4 regions of the Planococcus sp. APC 3900 genome follow, and region 2 is predicted to be linked to each of the others. Evidence: riboswitches for the same ligand, from Rfam matches in the RefSeq annotation. Region 2 holds a riboswitch; each other region holds the start of a gene.
The links. A riboswitch is a leader RNA that binds a small molecule or an ion and turns the genes downstream of it on or off. The one in region 2 is predicted to bind cobalamin.
Positions count from the first base shown of each region.

Region 1: another riboswitch for cobalamin. It lies ahead of cobT (nicotinate-nucleotide--dimethylbenzimidazole phosphoribosyltransferase); the one in region 2 lies ahead of QMA04_RS07040 (hypothetical protein).
Region 3: another riboswitch for cobalamin. It lies ahead of QMA04_RS03740 (ABC transporter substrate-binding protein); the one in region 2 lies ahead of QMA04_RS07040 (hypothetical protein).
Region 4: another riboswitch for cobalamin. It lies ahead of QMA04_RS01005 (acyl-CoA thioesterase); the one in region 2 lies ahead of QMA04_RS07040 (hypothetical protein).

Region 1 covers NZ_JASDCT010000001.1:312,604-317,221, forward strand. Annotated here, with positions in the region: gene QMA04_RS01570 (ABC transporter permease) at 1-870, shown strand, start outside; cobalamin riboswitch at 930-1,104, shown strand; gene cobT (nicotinate-nucleotide--dimethylbenzimidazole phosphoribosyltransferase) at 1,191-2,240, shown strand; gene bluB (5,6-dimethylbenzimidazole synthase) at 2,259-2,900, shown strand; gene QMA04_RS01585 (PadR family transcriptional regulator) at 3,058-3,375, shown strand; gene QMA04_RS01590 (DUF2812 domain-containing protein) at 3,375-3,911, shown strand; gene QMA04_RS01595 (monooxygenase) at 3,995-4,303, opposite strand; gene QMA04_RS01600 (DsbA family protein) at 4,316-4,618, opposite strand, start outside.
Region 2 covers NZ_JASDCT010000003.1:43,550-48,167, forward strand. Annotated here, with positions in the region: gene QMA04_RS07035 (HNH endonuclease) at 1-906, shown strand, start outside; cobalamin riboswitch at 961-1,159, shown strand; gene QMA04_RS07040 (hypothetical protein) at 1,328-1,873, shown strand; gene QMA04_RS07045 (ABC transporter substrate-binding protein) at 1,873-2,808, shown strand; gene QMA04_RS07050 (arylamine N-acetyltransferase family protein) at 2,869-3,636, opposite strand; gene QMA04_RS07055 (LacI family DNA-binding transcriptional regulator) at 3,827-4,618, shown strand, end outside.
Region 3 covers NZ_JASDCT010000001.1:743,149-747,766, forward strand. Annotated here, with positions in the region: gene QMA04_RS03725 (antibiotic biosynthesis monooxygenase family protein) at 136-633, shown strand; gene QMA04_RS03730 (YwiB family protein) at 803-1,210, shown strand; gene argS (arginine--tRNA ligase) at 1,210-2,871, shown strand; cobalamin riboswitch at 2,964-3,150, shown strand; gene QMA04_RS03740 (ABC transporter substrate-binding protein) at 3,634-4,611, shown strand; gene QMA04_RS03745 (FecCD family ABC transporter permease) at 4,604-4,618, shown strand, end outside.
Region 4 covers NZ_JASDCT010000001.1:205,476-210,093, forward strand. Annotated here, with positions in the region: gene QMA04_RS00985 (TetR/AcrR family transcriptional regulator) at 1-107, shown strand, start outside; partial or broken gene QMA04_RS00990 (DUF3934 family protein) at 183-314, shown strand; gene QMA04_RS00995 (MFS transporter) at 438-1,742, opposite strand; gene QMA04_RS01000 (PAS domain S-box protein) at 1,983-2,762, shown strand; cobalamin riboswitch at 2,872-3,050, shown strand; gene QMA04_RS01005 (acyl-CoA thioesterase) at 3,203-3,688, shown strand; partial or broken gene QMA04_RS01010 (ribonucleotide reductase N-terminal alpha domain-containing protein) at 3,690-4,618, shown strand, end outside.

The DNA of each region.
Region 1 (4,618 bases), on a different contig from region 2:
TCCAAATCGAATGACGTCGCTTTAAATTCGTCTCTGTCCCAGTATCTTCAGGCGAAGAATACGCAAAGAATTGCCGATAGCAACGGTATGTCGGAAGCGGATCAACAGTCCTTGTTCGTTCCGGTTGCCATGGAAAAAGGACAATTCACTTCAGAGAATGAAGTATCGGTGTTTGTGATTTACTTGATGCTGATGTTCATTTTGATGGCAGTTATGATGTATGGCACAACGATTGCAACCGGCGTCGCCTCAGAAAAAGCTTCACGGGTCATGGAAGTAATGGTGACAAAAGTAAACCCGCTGGCGATGATTTTCGGTAAAATATTCGGAATCGCTTTAGCAAGCCTCATGCAGTTCGCCGCTTTCTTTGGATCTGTTGCGTTGTACTTGAAATCAGGGCTTGTGGAACCCGCACAAAGTTTAGGGAATTTTGACTTGAATCTATCGGCGCTGACAGCCGAGCATTGCGTGTACTTCTTCATCTTCTTTTTATTGGGGTATTTATTATATGCTTCTCTATATGCGGTGTTCGGTTCCATGGTCAGCCGTCCTGAAGAACTGAACGGAACGACGATGCCAATTTCTATTCTCTTGATGGTCAGTGCTTTCTCGGGAATCCTTTTTGTCATGGATGACCCTGCATCAACGCTATCCAAGTTCATGGCAACATTTCCGTTTACCTCACCATTCAATATGATTATTCTGATCATGAAAGACGCTGCATCATTTGGGGAAATCGCTCTATCCATCGGCTTGCTGGTGATCACCACCTTTGCATTCGGTTATTTTGCAGCAAAAGTCTATCCGAAAGGCATCCTTCACTTCGGAGAAAATTTGAAACTGCGTCAGCTTATTATGAGGAAGTCATAAATTGCTTCTCTGGTTGTGTTTGCAAAAACGCGCTTTTGCGGTAAGCTAAATGAAAGAATAATTGAATAACCGTAACAGGTGCCCTTCGGGGAGAATAGGGAATGAAGTGAAAATCTTCAGCGGTCCCGCCACTGTAACGGGGAGTTTTACAGATTTGCCACTGGAGATTGGTCCGGGAAGGCCTGTAAAACGGTGATCCGGAGCCAGGAGACCTGCCTGCTTACGTTCTGCTGATAGATCATGGAAAAGTCTTTAGTTTATTTGTTCACGCAAATAAACTGGAGGCTTTTTCTTTTTAATTCAGAAAGGGGAAGAGAAAGATGAATTTATTGCAGCAAACAATGGAGCGTATTCAAGGGTTGGACCAGGAAATGGTGGGAAAAGCGCGGGAGCGTGTGGACAGCCTGATCAAGCCGCCGCACAGTCTCGGCAAGCTGGAAGAGCTCGCTGTGCAATTGGCTGGAATTTCGGGAGAATTGTATCCAGAGTTTGATCGAAAAGCGATTATCGTGATGGCTGCCGACCACGGCGTTTATGAGGAAGGGATTTCTTCCAACCCGCAGGAAGTGACATATGCGCAAACGATGTTCATCGCAAAAGGCATCACCGGAGTCGGAGTTTTGGCGAAAACAGCGGGAGCGGAAGTGGTCACCGTCGACATCGGCGTTAAAGGAGACTTTCCGAATGATGCAGGGGTGATCGGCCGGAAAATCAGGCAAGGCGCAGGCAATATTGCGACAGGGCCGGCGATGACGATAGAAGAAGCGATCCGCTCGCTGGAAACGGGGATTGCCATTGCAGAAGCGGAAATCCAAAAAGGCGCCAATCTGCTGGGGACCGGCGAAATGGGCATCGGCAACACCACGCCAAGCACCGCCATTTTATCGGTGCTTGGAAACATTCCATCTGAAGAGATTACCGGCAAAGGTGCAGGAGTCGGCAGTGGAGGAATCTCGCATAAAGCCCAAGTCATTAAGAAAGCGATTGAAACGAACCGGCCGGATAAAGACAATGCCATCGACGTTTTGGCCAAAGTCGGTGGACTGGAAATCGGCGGCATGGCAGGTGTCATGATCGGAGCGGCAGCAAACCGCGTGCCGGTTGTACTGGATGGGTACATCTCCACCATTGCGGCGCTGATAGCGGTGTCGATCGAACCGAAAGTGAAACATTACCTGATTGCTTCGCATGCAAGCGCTGAACCGGGCGGGAAAAAAGCAAGTGAATTGCTGGGCATCCAGCCGGTGCTGCATATGGAGATGTGTTTAGGTGAAGGGTCGGGCGCCGCTTTAGCATTCCCACTTGTAGATGCGGCCTGCCGGATAATGAAAGAAATGGCCACGTTTTCGGAAGTTGGCCTTAAGATTTGATGAAGAGAGGAGAAAAAGATGTTTACTGAAGAAGAAAAAAGAGGTGTATATAAAGCAATTTACACTAGAAGAGATATTCGCAGCTTTTTGCCGACGCCTGTCCCGGAAGAACTGATCACCACTATTCTGGAGGCTGCACACCATGCGCCGTCCGTAGGATTCATGCAACCCTGGAATTTCATTATCGTATCTTCATCTGAAACAAAAGAAAAGCTGGCCTGGGCCGCAGATAAGGAGCGGCGGGCACTGGCCATTCATTACGAAGGGGAGAAAGAAAACAAGTTTCTCGGATTGAAAGTAGAAGGCATAAAGCAGGCGCCCGTAACGATTTGTGTAACTTGTGATCCGACAAGAGGCGGCTCTCATGTCCTGGGGCGCAATTCCATTCCTGAAACAGACGCCTTATCCACGGCCTGTGCCATCCAAAATATGTGGTTGGCTGCCTGTGCAGAAGGCTTAGCGATGGGCTGGGTAAGCTTCTATAAGAAAAACGACGTCCGGGACATCCTGGACATTCCGCCGCATATCGATCCGATCGCCCTTCTGTCGCTCGGTTATACGGAAGATTATCCTGATAAGCCAATTCTGGAAGCAGCGGGATGGGAAAAAAGACGTTCGTTAAAAAACCTGGTTTTTGAGGATATATGGAGTGGGAATTAGAGCTTTTATAAGTAATGAAACAGCTGATGATAAAAAAGAAAAGCCATTTAAAAAGGGAAAACTTTTTCAAAAGTTTTCCCTTTTTTATAGACAGTTATATCACTTAATGATATATTATTTTCAGACATATCACAAAGTGATATAAAGGAGTGGGAATATGAAATCATTAGAGCAGCTGACGGATTCCGTTTTTTACATTATGGCCGCTTTCACAACACCGAGGCACGGCTACGCAGTAATGAATATAGTGGAGGAGATAACGGATGGAGCGGTAGTGATCGGACCGGCATCCCTGTATACGATCATTAAAAAGCTGACAAATGAAGCGTATATCGAGCTTTACGAAGATGCGGATTCCAGGCGCAAAGTCTATATGCTGACAGCTTTGGGAAGAGAAGTCTTAAAGCAGGATATTGAACGAAGAAAAACGATGGTCCAATTTGCGGAAACAGGATTACAAGGAGGAGAAGCCTGATGAGAAACAAAAAATACATGATGTCCGGTGGATTAGCATTTTCAGAACAAAGTGATTTGGAAAAATTGCGGGAAAAGGCGGCGCAGGGCTGGAATGTTAAACGCTTTAAATTTATGGGATACCAACTGGAAAAAGGCGCACAGGAAGACGTGATTTTCAGCATCGATTATCGTGATTTTAAAAAAGGCGAAGAAGAGGAATACTTCGAGATGTTTGAAATGGCTGGTTGGAATCATGTCAGTTCAAATGCCGGCATCCATTTGTTTAAAGCCTTGCCGGGCACAAAGCCGATCTACAGTGACAAAGAATCGTCTGTCGATAATCTGGTCCGCCAGCAAAAGCCCTTAATTTCCATTTCCATCGTTTGTGTATTGATCACAATCATCAGTTATGTACTGTCCCAAATGGGTCCGGATCTCGTTCAAACTGTTTTTCATGTGCTGTTTCTCAGCTTTGTGGTGCTTACTTTCCCGGTATTGATGACCGCGGGTGCCATCACATTTCAGCTATGGAGAGCAAAACGCGTTCACGTATAGAAAAAATGGATGTAAACATAAAAAGAACAGGCAACGCGTATCCAATCGCGTCTCCTGTTCTTTTGAAGTTGGAACTGTATTGTTTACTGATTGACTGGACCTTTATTGATTTCCGTCAGTGCAGAATTGACTTCGAAAATCTTGGCATGGACCGGTGAAATGCCAAACCCGGCTAAGCGCTTAGTATGCATATCTACGTATTTTTCAGCGGTCTCTTTTGTTTGGAAAAGATATATACCGCCGGCTTCCTTTGTTTTCGGGTTTTCAGTCCAAATCTTCCACAGAAAGCCCTTTTCCTCGTTGATGCTTTTCGCCAGTTCTGTGAACGACTCTGCCATTTCATCTCCGAAAGGGCCATCCATCTTAAAATCTACTTGAAGAATATATGCCATGGTGTTTCCTCCTTATTTTGTAGCTGGTGTGAAATACGATTCCCCTAAAATTTCATGGGCCTGATAATGGCCAGGGGCGAGTTCTTTTTCAATAAATGCATTTATCTCTGCTGATTCCACATCGTACATCACTTCAATTTCCTTGGAAAACAGCAGTTGTTCTTTTTCCAGCAGCTGAGAAAGTGCAGGTTGCGGTTTGGCTTGCAGGTCTTCCTGATTCAGCACTTGCTTCAAGCCGTCCACATAGGATTCGAACGGCCGACCGCCGACAAGTTTGACGCCTTTGTTGTCTTCATTGACCATGATGATGGAAGG
Region 2 (4,618 bases):
TGTGCGGCGGGTATTCTTTGGACGCCGCAAGTCGACAAATCAGGCATGGTGCCCCATTCTTGGAACCGCATGCAGGAATTGAAAAAAGGCGATCTCGTCTTTCATTACGTCAAAGGATTTTTAGTGGCGATCAGCCGGGTACGGGAAGATTTCCATAAAGGCACAAAACCGAAGCAGGCAGATGAGCAGGGAGGCAGCGAACCTGCATTTATCGCACGCACAGCTTATCGCGAATTGGATGTTCCGTTATCGATCAAGGGGTCTTTTCAGGAAATCGAGCCGTTGCTGCCAACTAAATACTCGGCTTTTCAGGAAGATGCCAACGGCAATTCAGGCTATCTCTATCCCTGCAACGAAGAGCTGGCGATGAAATTTCTGGAATTGATCAGTTCTTTGAATGTTTTTACGTTGGAAATGGAGCAGTTGGAATTATCGATGGAAGTGATTAAAAAGACCGCGCATAATCCATTGCTTAGCCTGATCGCAGAAGCTGAACTGGAAATCAAAACGAAAATGCGCAGAGGCAAAGAGCAGTTCCGGGAAAGCCTGTTGCCGCTTTGGAACGGGGAATGTCCGATTTGCGGCATCGCCATTGAAGAGGTGCTGACAGCGACCCATGCGAAACCGTGGAAAGACAGTTCAGATTCAGAGCGTTTGGATCCGTTCAACGGCATTTTGCTTTGCGCCAACCATGCATCGCTTTATTCTGCAGGCTATATCGCATTCACCGGAGGCGGCCGCCTCCACATTTCAAGCCGTATTCCGGAGGAAGACTATCCAGTCTACAGATTGCGGAAAAACTTGAAGGTTCCCGTGTCAGCCGAGCATGCGCCTTATTTAAGATGGCATAAACGAATTGTTTTTGCAGAGCCAAGAAAAGTGAAATTGATGACAAACCAGGAATAATTGAATTTTGTTATGTCTTTGGTTGTCTGAACTGTGCTACACTGAAAACAAGTGAATAATCATGCAGAAAAAAGGTGCTGATTCGTCAGCATAACAGGGAACCCGGTTAGATTCCGGGGCTGTTTCCGCAACTGTAAGTGCGTATGAAATAAGAAAATGCCACTGTTCAAACGACCTATGTCAATTGAACGGGAAGGTTCTTAGAGTAAAACGATGCACAAGCCAGGAGACCTACCTTTTTTTGAACGTATTTTTACTCTTCGGAAGATAAGGGAATCATACGGCAACCTTTCTATTTTTGACTGCTGGAGTATGTCTCTGAATAGCTATGGCGCCGCCCTCTTTTTGAGGGCGGCTTTTTGTTGTTTTCGGGAGCGTTCAATGCAGTGATTTTCACCCACATAAAAAAAGAGGTGAAAAGATGAAGAAAGACATGCGTTACTTGTGTTATCCGTTTATGCGCGAATCAGCTGCGACCGTCGACTTTGAAATCAGAACGGATTCACTGACGACACGTATTGGCGAAGCGTTGTCGCTGGTAAAAGAAGTGGAGGCTGTTCAACGGGATCTGCAGATTCTCCAGCCAAAGGTTTATCATCTGAATGGTTCAGTCCGAGGGAAGCTAGCAGTTAATGAAGAAGATTTGAATGAGTTAAGTGCTATGTATGATTATTATGTAAACTTTATTGGTGAGAAAATCGGTAATTTTGTCTTGCCGCAAGGGACTCAAGCAGCTTGTGTGTTGCATGTATGCCGGAGCGAAGCGAAAAAATCTGTCCGTGCTTTGCATAAGGTCAGCCTGGAACGGGATGTACCGGAAATCCTCTTTGATTATGCAAATCTATTGGCGAACCTGCTGTTTACGATGGCTGTCTATGTCAATCAGCAGCAGGGAGTAGAAGAAATTCCGTTTATCAGCAAATCCTATCCAACTAGACCCAAAAAGAAAGAAGTGGCCAACAATTAATGAAAATTACTTATTTTAAATACCTATCCATTGGAGCATTAGCATTCACACTCACCGCATGCCAATCGGAAACATCCGACACAGAAACAGCAAGCGAATCTGAAAAGCAAACAAGTTATACGGTAACAGATGATTTGGATAACGAATTGAAATTTGAGGAAGTGCCTGCCACTGTCGTGTCATTAATACCGAGCAACACCGAAATCCTCTATGAAATCGGAGCAGGAGAAAAAATTATTGGCGCTACGGATTATGATAATTATCCAGCTGAAGCAGCTGAAGTTGAACGTGTGTCCGATTCTGTGGTTTTTAATGCAGAGCGCATCATTGAATTGGATCCAGATGTTGTCATCGGCTATTCAACAGGTGGGCCTACGGGCTACGAAGAATTAGAAGCTGCAGGCATCCAAGTTTTTGTTATCGAATCGGCTGAATCCTTTGAAGATGTCTACGGCGACATCGAACAGATTTCTACGGTCATGGGCCTTGAAGATAAAGGGGAAGCAGTAATTGGCTCCATCCAACAGCAAATTGAGGAAGTTCAGGAGAAAGTGTCCGACGTAGAAGAGAAAAGGCAACTGTATGTTGAAATCAGCCCATCTCCTGAAATCTACACCACCGGCCAAAAAACGTTCCAGCAGGAAATATTAGATCATGCCAATGTTGAAAACCTGTTCGGCGATCTGGAAGGATGGCCACAGATTTCTGAAGAAGAAGTCATTCAACGGAACCCGGAAATCATTGCGACAACAGTTTCTTACACGGAAAATCCCGTTGAAGAAATTAAAGCACGTGAAGGGTGGAACAGCATTGAAGCCGTTCAGAACGATCAGGTCTTTTTCCTGGATTCCGATATCACTTCACGTCCGGGACCAAGAATCGGCGATGCGGTTGAACTGGTAGCCAAAACCGTTTATCCGGAAGCATTTAAATAGAACAAAAAGATCCCCGCTCCTATTTTGCTGAGCGGGGACCTTTTTGTTCTATCGCTTAAACTAATACAACTGCTTTTCGAGTGCCTCTTGATTGATGCCGAATTCTTCTTTCAACACTTTCTTTTTTTCATCGGCCGACAGTTCCGTTTTATCTTTCTTGCCGTTTTCAGAGCGTGTCAGTTGGCTGCCGGACAATGTGATCCGGCCATCCGGCGTCGCACGTGTAACAAGATCGTCATGGGTGAAAGGGGAATCTTCTGAAACCTGGTTAAAGACACAGCCCTCATGAAAATCGGCCAATCGTTTTTCTTCTGTAGAAAACCGGTACAGCACTTTTTCTGTTTCATCATTTTCCCGGATCAAGTCATAATATACATCATCCACTTGTTCTACCCGGTAAGTGCCGCTGTGGTCGGTATGCCGTTCACCGCCAAGAGGGATGGGGCTGATGGTCGAATCTCCAAAACCTGCATCCACCAAGTAAAGCGTATCAAGCTCCACTAAGATGGCCGCGTGGGTGTCGGCTTTAGACCACGTGCCATCAGGTTTTTGAACAGTGGCGGAAATCAATTTCGCATCGAATCCCAACTCGTTCAACAGCCAGTGAAACAAGCCATTCAATTCATAGCAATAACCGCCGCGATGCTGAATAACTACTTTTTCATAAATGCTTTCAAGATTCAAGTAAATGGGCGTTCTACGGATGACATCCAAATTTTCGAATGGTATATTCTGCATATGCAAAGACTGAAGTTCTGCTAAATTTTGCAGGTAGTGCTCCTGTTCGGTTGATGCTTTAAAACGTTTGAGGTATTCATTTTTATTCATTATAGCTATTCATTCCTTTCCAGTGGGTTATTCCTATTGATTACAACTGCGTGAAGAATATTCAACCAAATCAATTCATTTGGTGTAAGAATTGCTGTGCCGTGGTATAGTGAATAAGAAGTTAAAATTTAAATGAATGCAAGTGAATTTATGGTATGGGAGTTACCTATTCACAAAAAAAGAAAGCAGGGTGATAGATTTGGTATCAACTACTGATGTTGCAAAACATGCAGGTGTTTCCCAGACGACTGTCTCACGTGTATTAAATAAACCGGATCAAGTAAAAAAAGAAACGTATGATAAAGTGATGGCTGCCGTTAATGAATTAAACTATTCAGTTGATGGAATCAAAGAAGCATTTCCCGCTGCGGCTAAAACCAATACAATTAGTGTGATAGCAGGAGCTGTGGATGATCCGATATTTATCGGCAGCGCTCCAGCGATCATCAGTTATGCAAAAAGACAAGGTTACCAAGTTGATATTCATTTCATAACCGATGAAAATGAAGGAGATGTCTATAAGACGGTCCTCTCCAGTAATGTGGCAGGGATGATTTTGGTATCGGTCTTGTTAGATAATGCGATTTATGAAGAAATGACCAATTCGAATGTGCCGTTTGTATTATTGAATTCCAGCTATTCAAATGCCAAACACTCGATTGGAGTGAATAATGTGGATGCCGGTTATCTGGCTGCAAGCCATCTTTTAAATGCCAATCATCAAGAAATTGCCTGGGTAGGCGGACCTTTGAAGAATCCTGCTTATAAAGAACGTTTTTTGGGGTTCATCCAGGCTCTTCAGGAAGCGAAAAGCAAAATCCGCAAAAAACGGTTGGTGATTTCCGCAACGGACAAAGCTTCCTTGCAAAAAGTGTATGAAGATCTTCAAGCTTTAAAGAAAAAACCGACCGCGATCGTTGCAGCAACAGATGAAATTGCCATACAGCTTTTGGATTTTTACCAGGAAGCGGGCTATCAAATT
Region 3 (4,618 bases), on a different contig from region 2:
TTTTCTATTGTATTTTACGTATCGATTCACAAACCATTTGGGATCTTCAAAGCAACATAAGCTCTCCAAAATAGAATCTTTAATTTAAAACCGGTAAGATAGATGGAGACTACTTATCTGGAAGAGGTGCTGACAATGGAATTGTATAAATGGACAGGCCATCGCGATCAGGCGGTGATGCTGATGGCAAATTTGGCAAATGCGCGGCTGATTTATCTGGTCAATGACGACGAAGCGGTATTGCTCTATGAAGCAGAAGGCGGTCCTGGTTTGCAGGGCGCGGAAGCTTACCAGGTACTGAATGCTGTGGGAGACATCAATGATGGCTATTACGCCGTATTCAATAACGTTCCGGTGTCGGAGGAAGGCCGTGAGCTGTTCGAGTCGCGCTTCCAGAACCGGGCAGGGATGGTAGAGAAAGAACCAGGATTCGCGGCAATTCGCGTACTGCGGCCGGTGAATTCCGATACGTACGCCATTCTGACCTTGTGGAAAGACGAACAATCGTTTAAAAACTGGCAGGAATCGCAGGCATATGGACATGCCCATGCCAAGCGCGGCACAGCGGAAGGCATCGACAAACGCCCGAATATTTTCCCGCGCCCTTCTTTTGTCACAACCTATACAAGATGAGCAACGACACATTAAAATGAACAATTGATGAAAGACCACGTGCATTCAGCTGAGGCTGAAACATGTGGTCTTTTGCTTAATCTGCAGTTACCGCCAATCCTTCATTGAAAAAGACAGTCGAGTCAAGCTATAATATAAAGGTTATCAAAGGACGGGGAGGCGGAGAGCCATGCAAAAGACAGTGACGATCAAACTGACGACGACGATCCGTCAGCCGGATATGGAAGAGCAAGTGATGGTATTGGAATCTCATGGAACCTTGACGGAGAAAAACGAGCTGCGTTACCTGCAATATGCCGAACAGCAGGACGAACTCGAAATCCGGACAACGGTCAAACTTCAAAAAGACGAAGCGGTGATTATGAGAAGCGGCGGCCTGCAGATGCGGCTCCCGTTTTTATTACATAAAGAACAGACGGGAAATCTGACGAATGAACAGGGGTCATTTATGCTGACGACAAAGGCGCATGAATTGTCGGTCAGCGATACGCGGTTTAAAGTCCGATACGACCTTGCACTGGGCTCGGATCCTGTCGGTGAATACGAAATGGAAATACAGTTTATGGAGGCTAAATGATGAACGCAGTAGAAAAAGTCCAACAGGCAATTAAAACGGCATTTACGGAAGCAATTGAAAAAGCGGAATTGACAGCCGAACCGGTTGAAGTTCGTTTAGAATCACCAAAAGACAAAGCGAACGGCGATTACGCCACAAATATTGCGATGCAATTGACGCGTTTGGCGAAAAAGCCGCCCCGCGCGATTGCAGAAGCGATTGTAGCAAACCTCGATAAAGACACAGCGAACATCCAGACAGTGGAAATCGCCGGTCCCGGATTTATCAACATCACCATCAAAAAGGATTACTTACAGGACGTCGTCAAAACCGTGCTCGACCAGAAAGCGGATTACGGCCGTTCAACTGCAGGTGCAGGCGAACGCATCCAAGTGGAATTTGTATCAGCCAACCCGACAGGCGACCTGCATTTGGGCCATGCCCGCGGATCTTCAGTCGGCGACTCGCTGTGCAATGTATTGGACCTTGCAGGATATGACGTATCACGCGAATACTACATCAACGATGCCGGCAATCAAATCAATAATTTGGCATTGTCGATAGAAGCCCGTTATTTTGAAGCACTTGGCCAAGGCGACAGCATGCCGGAAGATGGCTACCGCGGACAGGATATTAAAGATATTGCGGACGCGTTGGTACAGGAACATGGCGACAAATTTGTCAGCATGACTCATGAAGAGCGTTTTGAAGAATTCCGCCAGCACGGATTGAAAGTGGAATTGGCGAAATTGCAGCAGGATCTGGCGGATTTCCGTGTGAAATTCGATGTATGGTATTCTGAATCGTCTCTTTACAAAAACGGCAAGATTGATGAAGCTTTAGCTAAATTGCGTGCCAATGGCCATGTTTTTGAAGAAGACGGAGCAACGTGGTTCCGTTCGACAACGTTCGGTGACGACAAGGACCGTGTTTTGATTAAAAATGACGGTACATATACGTATTTGATGCCCGATATCGCTTACCATGAAGATAAATTGCAGCGTGGCTTCGAAAAGCTCATCAATGTTTGGGGAGCTGATCACCACGGCTATATCCCGCGCATGAAAGCGGCGATTGAAGCACTTGGCTATGACCGCGACACGCTTGAAGTCAGCATCATCCAAATGGTGCAATTGTACAAAGACGGCGAAAAAATGAAGATGAGCAAACGTACGGGTAAAGCAGTAACAATGCGCGAGCTTGTCGAATTGGTCGGCTTGGATGCTGTGCGTTATTTCTTCGCCATGCGTTCCGGCGATACGCATATGGATTTCGATCTGGATTTGGCTGTGTCACAATCCAATGAAAACCCGGTCTTTTATTCGCAATATGCGCATGCCCGCATCTCTTCGATTTTGCGTCAGGCAGAAGAACAGGGATTGACGGTTTCAGAAGACCAGTTGAACTTATTGACTTCTGAAAAAGAAATCGATGTTCTGAAGAAAATCGGTGATTTCCCGCAAGTCATTGCGGATGCAGCCAAGCAGCGTGCACCTCACCGAATCACGACATACATTCATGAATTGGCATCTAATTTCCACAGTTTCTACAATGCCAACAAAGTCTTGGATGCCTCTAACCCGGAATTGACCGGTGCCCGTCTGGCATTGATCATGGCTGTGAAAACAACCTTGGCCAACGCGTTGAAGACAGTCGGCGTCGCAGCTCCGGAAAAAATGTAAGAGACAGACAAACGTTTACGTGTATAATAAAGAGAAACTTCAATCAATGAATCTATCGCTTTTAGAAGCGGGATGAAATGAAGAAACAGAATATGAGAACCATTCATAAAGGTGCTTATGTCTAAGAACATGAGTTAAAAGGGAAGCCGGTTTAATTCCGGCGCGGTCCCGCCACTGTATGTGAGAGGAATCTGCAAAATGCCACTGAAGCAATGCTTTGGGAAGGTGCAGAAACCGAAGACCACAAGCCAGGAGACCTGCCTTTATGACGACACACCCAAACGCCTGCGAGGAAAGGCTGGATGCGCATGCTTTTTTATGGCGTCCTTTCCATCCCCCGCAGTTTGCTGCGGGGGATTTTGTGTTCTCAAGGAGATTTCTTCAAACTTTCTGCATCTGAATCATTTGAGAAATTATTTATATCGTATATAAAAATTGCTAGATAAGTTGAACTAAAGAAACTGGCTTTTACCCAATGCTTCGGACGCTCTGGGTAGAGCGAAGACGATTGCTCCTGCGTAAGCTCGTCGCAGATGAGGTCCCAGGAATGCCTGTTCCCTCATTTGCACCCGCAAGAAGCCAGGCAAAGGACACCTGTCTTCTCGCTTCGCCTAGCCCTTGGCAGCTGGCACCGCGACGTCCTGTCGCGCCGGCTGCATGACCCACATCCTGTGGGCCCGAAAGCGTAGCTGTTTTACGGAATATCGGCTACTACAAATCATTAGTTCAAAAAGCACTACACACAACAAGGGGGATTTATTCATGAAGAAGATTTGGAAGTTTGGTGCAACCGCAGGATTGGCCGCGGTATTGATGGCGGGTTGCGGAGATACGGCGACGCCCGTAGAAGAACAGGATACTGAAACACCGGCGGAACCGCCGACGGAAGTTGCGGATGTAGAATTTCCAGTGACGTTGACGGATGCAGTAGGCGAAGAAGTGGTGATCGAGGAAGAACCGGGAGCCATTGTTTCGATGGTGCCATCAAATACAGAAATCGCTTATGAACTTGGCGTTGGTGACAAATTAGTCGGCGTTTCGGATTTTGATAATTATCCGGAAGAAGCGATGCAAGTTGAAAAGATCGGCGGCCAGGAATTCAATGTGGAAAAAATCATTGGCCTGCAACCGGATTTGGTGCTTGCGCATGAATCGGGATTGGGTGTTGGCGACGCTGGGCTTCAGCAGTTGCGTGACGCTGGACTCGAGGTCTTTGTAGTCAACAATGCCGTCAGCTTTGATGAAGTCTACGATTCCATTACAGTGATCGCACAAGCGACAGGCACCATGGAAGAGGCGGAAAGCATCGTTTCTGAAATGGAAGTCCAAGTGGCGGAAATCGAAGAATTGGCAAGCACAATCGAAGAGCCGAAGACTGTCTTTCTGGAAGTCGGAAGTGAACCCGACATCTACACGACCGGAAAAGGCACGTTCATGGATGAAATGTTGACGCTCATCAACGCTGAAAATATAGCGGGCGATTTGGTAGGCTGGGCAAAAATGGACGCAGAAGCAGTCGTTGCAGCTGATCCAGACGTCATCATCACAACAGAAGGCGGCTATATCGAAGATGCAGTCGACCAAATCAAATCGCGCAATGGATTTGCGGAAGTGACAGCTGTCAAAGAAGATGCTGTCTATAACCTGGATTCGGACATGCTCACCCGTTCAGGCCCACGTTTATCAGAAGGGCTGATGGAAATGGCGAAAGCTGTTTATCCTGAAGTGTTCAATGAGTAAGAATGTA
Region 4 (4,618 bases), on a different contig from region 2:
TCAGAAATTGGATCGAACATTTCGCCAGAAACTTGGCTGTGGAAGAGTCGATTGCAAACTATGAACTGGAACTGGAGCTATTGAAAAAAGGGCTTGCCCGTTCGTAAACGAACATTTCTGTTTCACTCTGAGCCTTGATGTGATAAGCTGTACATCATCGTAGCAGTAATGGAGTGATTATAATGAGCAAAGCAAAAGCAAAAGCGAAAAGCGGTACAGGCCAGGGAACCGGCAAAAAAGGATGGACGCGCTGGAAAGCAGGAGCCAATAAAGCCAATAGTTTTAAGCCTTACACCAGCAAAACCAATAAAAAAGCCGACGAACCAAAAACAGAGAAAGAAATAGCTTCTCAATGGGTCGATGCATAAATAGCAAGGTAAAGGTTGTCCAAATGGGCAACCTTTTTTTTGCCCTTTATTCCTTTTTGAAAAAACCCTTTACTCCGCGAGTAATGGGTTTTCTGCAGGTCCTTCTATTTCTTTGGCAACGGGTTGTTGGATGGAAGCTTCTTTTTTCGGCGGGTCTGCCAGCAAAGCTGCCACGATACCGAAAATCGGGAAAATCATCAATGCCCAGAGGATTTCGGTATAGCCGCCGAATAAATCGAAAGCGATGCCGAGCGGCAACGGACCGAGCGCAGATCCCGTGACGACCATCGCCATCGAGATGCCGCTGATGCTGCCGATGTGCTTACGGCCGAAATAATTGGGCCAGACAACAGCCATGACAATCCGTTCGATTCCCATGCTGACGCCCCAGACCAATCCGAAGACCATGGCAGTCGCCAAAAAATCAGCTTTCTGCAGAAGAAATAACGACACTAGCTCGCCTGCAAATACCAGTGTCAGCATATACTGGACTTTTACTTTTTCCAGCAGAATTCCTGTGATGAAAGTGACTGGCAAGCCGATCAATGCCGTTAAACTTAAAATGCCGGCTGCAGTTTCAAGAGACAGGGACTTTTCAGCGAAAATGGAGACCAGGTGGAAGGTCAAACCGGTATTGACGATGCCCGGGATGGCTGCACATAGCAGCAACAGCCAGAAAGCACGGGTTTTTGAAGCTTCTTTCACTGACCAACTGACTTCTTTTATGAGTTTCTTTTCAGGCTCCGCCTTAAGCGCAGCGCCGTTATCCGGCAGCAAGCCCATTTCTTCAGGAGAGTTTTGAATGAGGAAAAGAGCAAGCGGCGTAAAGCAAACAATGATGATGATTCCTAAAATCAGCCATGAACTGCGCCAGCCGAATGACTCGATCAGCCAAACGTTCAGCAGGGGAAAAGCGGCAGAACTGACTAAGCCGCCGATTGCGGCAATGCTGATGGCGCGGCCCCGTTTTTTGACAAACCATTGCGGAATGAGTGAGCTTGATATAAGTGCCATAGAGCCTTGGCCCAACAAGCGAATAAAAAAGAAGCCGATAAACAGCATGACGAGACTTGTTACGAAGCTGTTGAAAAAGCAGGCGACGGCAAGGGCGACGGATACGGCAACGGCCATTTTACGTGAGCCGTTTCGGTCAATCAGGCGCCCGACGAAAAACAACAGGAATCCTGCCGTCAATGTCGCAGCCGAGTAGATACCGGAAACCGTGGAACGGCTCCAGCCAAAATCTTCTATATAATAATCGATAAAAATTGAATTCGAATAAGTTTGTCCGGGACCAGAGAAAAATTGAGACAAGGCCGCGATCGCGATAATGACCCAGCCGTAGTGAAAAGCGTTTCCTGTTACTTGTTTCATCGTGCATCTCCAATAACTCTAACCTTAAGGTAGCGTATTTCCAAAAACGGCATCTAAAAATATGTTAAAATCACAGCTTATTATCATAACATAATATTTTTCCTTTACAAGATTTGAAATAGAACTGTAAAGAAAAGAATCATTCAGAAATCTTGAGGCTTTTGCCGCGACTGAAAGTTTTTCTGAAAAAGTGTAGAATAGAGGAACTGGCAGTTTCTTAGTCAAAAGGAGTGAAAGAAAATGCTAAATGCAGTACCTGAAAGACCCTTGGGCATTAAAGAAAAAGAAGAAATTTACCAACAAATCACGGAGTATTCCGATGAAACAACCATTATTCATTCGAATCAGAAAGTCTTATATATAAATCAGCCCGGATCGGAATTCTTCAAAGCCGATAAGGATACGCTTATCGGTGCAAACATCGTGGATGTGTTTACGGATGATTACAAAGAATTCATTGCGAAACGCATCCGTACAGGCATGGAGGATCGCACCATTGGAGAATTGGTTGAGACTACTGTTAAGCGTTTTGACGGAACTCAAGCCGATGTCGAACTGTATTGCTACCCGGTCCAATATGGAGAAACGGTCGCAATCCAGTCCACTATCCGCGACATTACGACGCAGAAGAAAACTGAACGAGATCTAATGCAATTAAAAAATGAGATATCAACTCCCATCGTGCCGATTATTGATGGCTTGGCAGTTTTGCCGCTCGTAGGTTCAGTAGATGGGGATCGCAGCCATCTGCTTCTTGATATCATTCCGCAAAAAATTCAAGGAGAAAATCTGCATTGCCTTATTATTGACGTGTCCGGCATCTACAATATTGATAATGTCGTGGCAGAATTTCTTTATAGAATCGACCACATTATGCGCTTGCTCGGAATCAAACTGATTTTCACGGGAATCCGTCCCGAACTCGCATTAAAAGCGATTGAAGCGCGTGTGGACTTTAGCCAATTGACGACGATGGGCACGGTGAAACAAGCCTTGAAGCGTTATTTGACGACTGACTGAAACTTTGACTTAACGGCAGGAATGAAGAAGTTCTTGTCAAAGGCAATAAAGTGATTTATAGTGTATGAATACAATATTTAGTGATTGATTAAAATTATTCACTATATATAGTAGAACCGATAACGAAGGTGCCTGAAAAGGCTTAATAGGGAATCCGGTGAAATTCCGGAGCTGTTCCCGCAACTGTAAGTGCAGACGAACTATCGCAATCCACTGTCCAACGGACGGGAAGGAGATAGCAGAGGATGACGCACAAGCCAGGAGACCTGCCTTCGTTATGAGTTTATGATCTTCTCCGGGAGCTGAGAGGGATAACGAAGGTATTATGCATGGGATAGCTGTATTCTGCTTCCCATCCGATATTCTGCGTATCTAAACCCCATCCTCCCTGAGAGGATGGGGTTTTTTCTTGTATATCAGAGATGGAGGAATGGATACTCATGACAAAACCATTAGCAGCAGGGGTGGCCAGAACCATTCAGACACGATTGGTCCTACCCCCGGACACCAACCACATGGGGACCATATTCGGCGGCACCGTATTGGCGTACATAGATGAAATCGCCGCCATTACAGCCATGAGGCATAGCGGAAAAGCAGTTGTGACCGCTTCGATCGATACGGTGAATTTCCTATCTTCGGCAAAAGTTGGGGATATCCTTATTTTGGAGGGAGTGGTGATCTCAACAGGCAGAACATCTATGGAAGTGTATGTTAAAGCTGAATGCCAACAAATCGAAACAGGCACAAGGAGTTTGACGACTACAGCCATTCTGACAATGGTGGCAGTCGACAGCGATGGCAAGCCGACACCGGTGAGCGGTGTAGTTCCGGAAACGGCTGCCGAAGAAAAACTATTTAAAAGCGCCCAAGATCGCAAAGAGCGCCGCATGAAAGTGAACGAATACGCAAAGGAGTTGTGTTGATATGAACATGAAAATCGAAGAAACAGAAATAAAGACAGTGGAAAGAGCGCTGCAGCGGGCAACAGATGTATATGGACTAGATACGCGAGAACTATTGGAGCGGACAGCGAACTTAGCTGAGCAGGCAAAAGGAGAGCAGTCCTTGTTGTATGCGCTGAACCGTATCACGATGGACGAGCCTGATTGGACGTACACCGCAGCAGAATTGTATGCTGGCGACTTATACAAAAAAGCTGGAGACAGCCGCAACTTTTCCGCTTCCCAGAAATATGGCGACTTCTATCGCCTTATTGAAAAGCTGACAGGGATCGGCATTTATTCAGGAGAGCTTCTTGCGGCTTATTCGAAAGAGGAAATCATCTTATTGGGTGAGGACATCGAACCGGAACGGGATCTTTTGTTCAACTACATCGGCTTGTTCCTGTTGGCTGACCGCTACTTAGCAAAAGACTATGAAGGAAGATTATATGAGCTTCCGCAGGAGCGTTTTCTTGTCATTGCGATGACGTTGATGCAAAACGAACCAAAAGAGCATCGCCTCGAGTTGGTGAAAGAAGCTTACTGGGCAATGAGCCAGCTGTATATGACAGTAGCCACGCCGACTTTATCGAATGCCGGTAAAAGTTTCGGACAATTGTCCTCCTGTTTTATTGATACTGTCGATGATTCACTGGACGGCATCTATCTGAACAACTGGGATATCGCACGCCTCAGCAAAGACGGCGGTGGCATCGGGATCTATTACGGGAAAGTTCGGGCTTTAGGATCGGATATCAAAAAATTCAAAGGCAATTCTTCAGGAGTTGTGCCATGGATCCGTTTGGTCAACGATACAGCGGTCAGTGTCGATCAGCTCGGACAGCGCCAAGGTGCAGTGGCGATTTATTTGGATGTCTTCCACAAAGACATCATGAACGGATTCCTGGATTT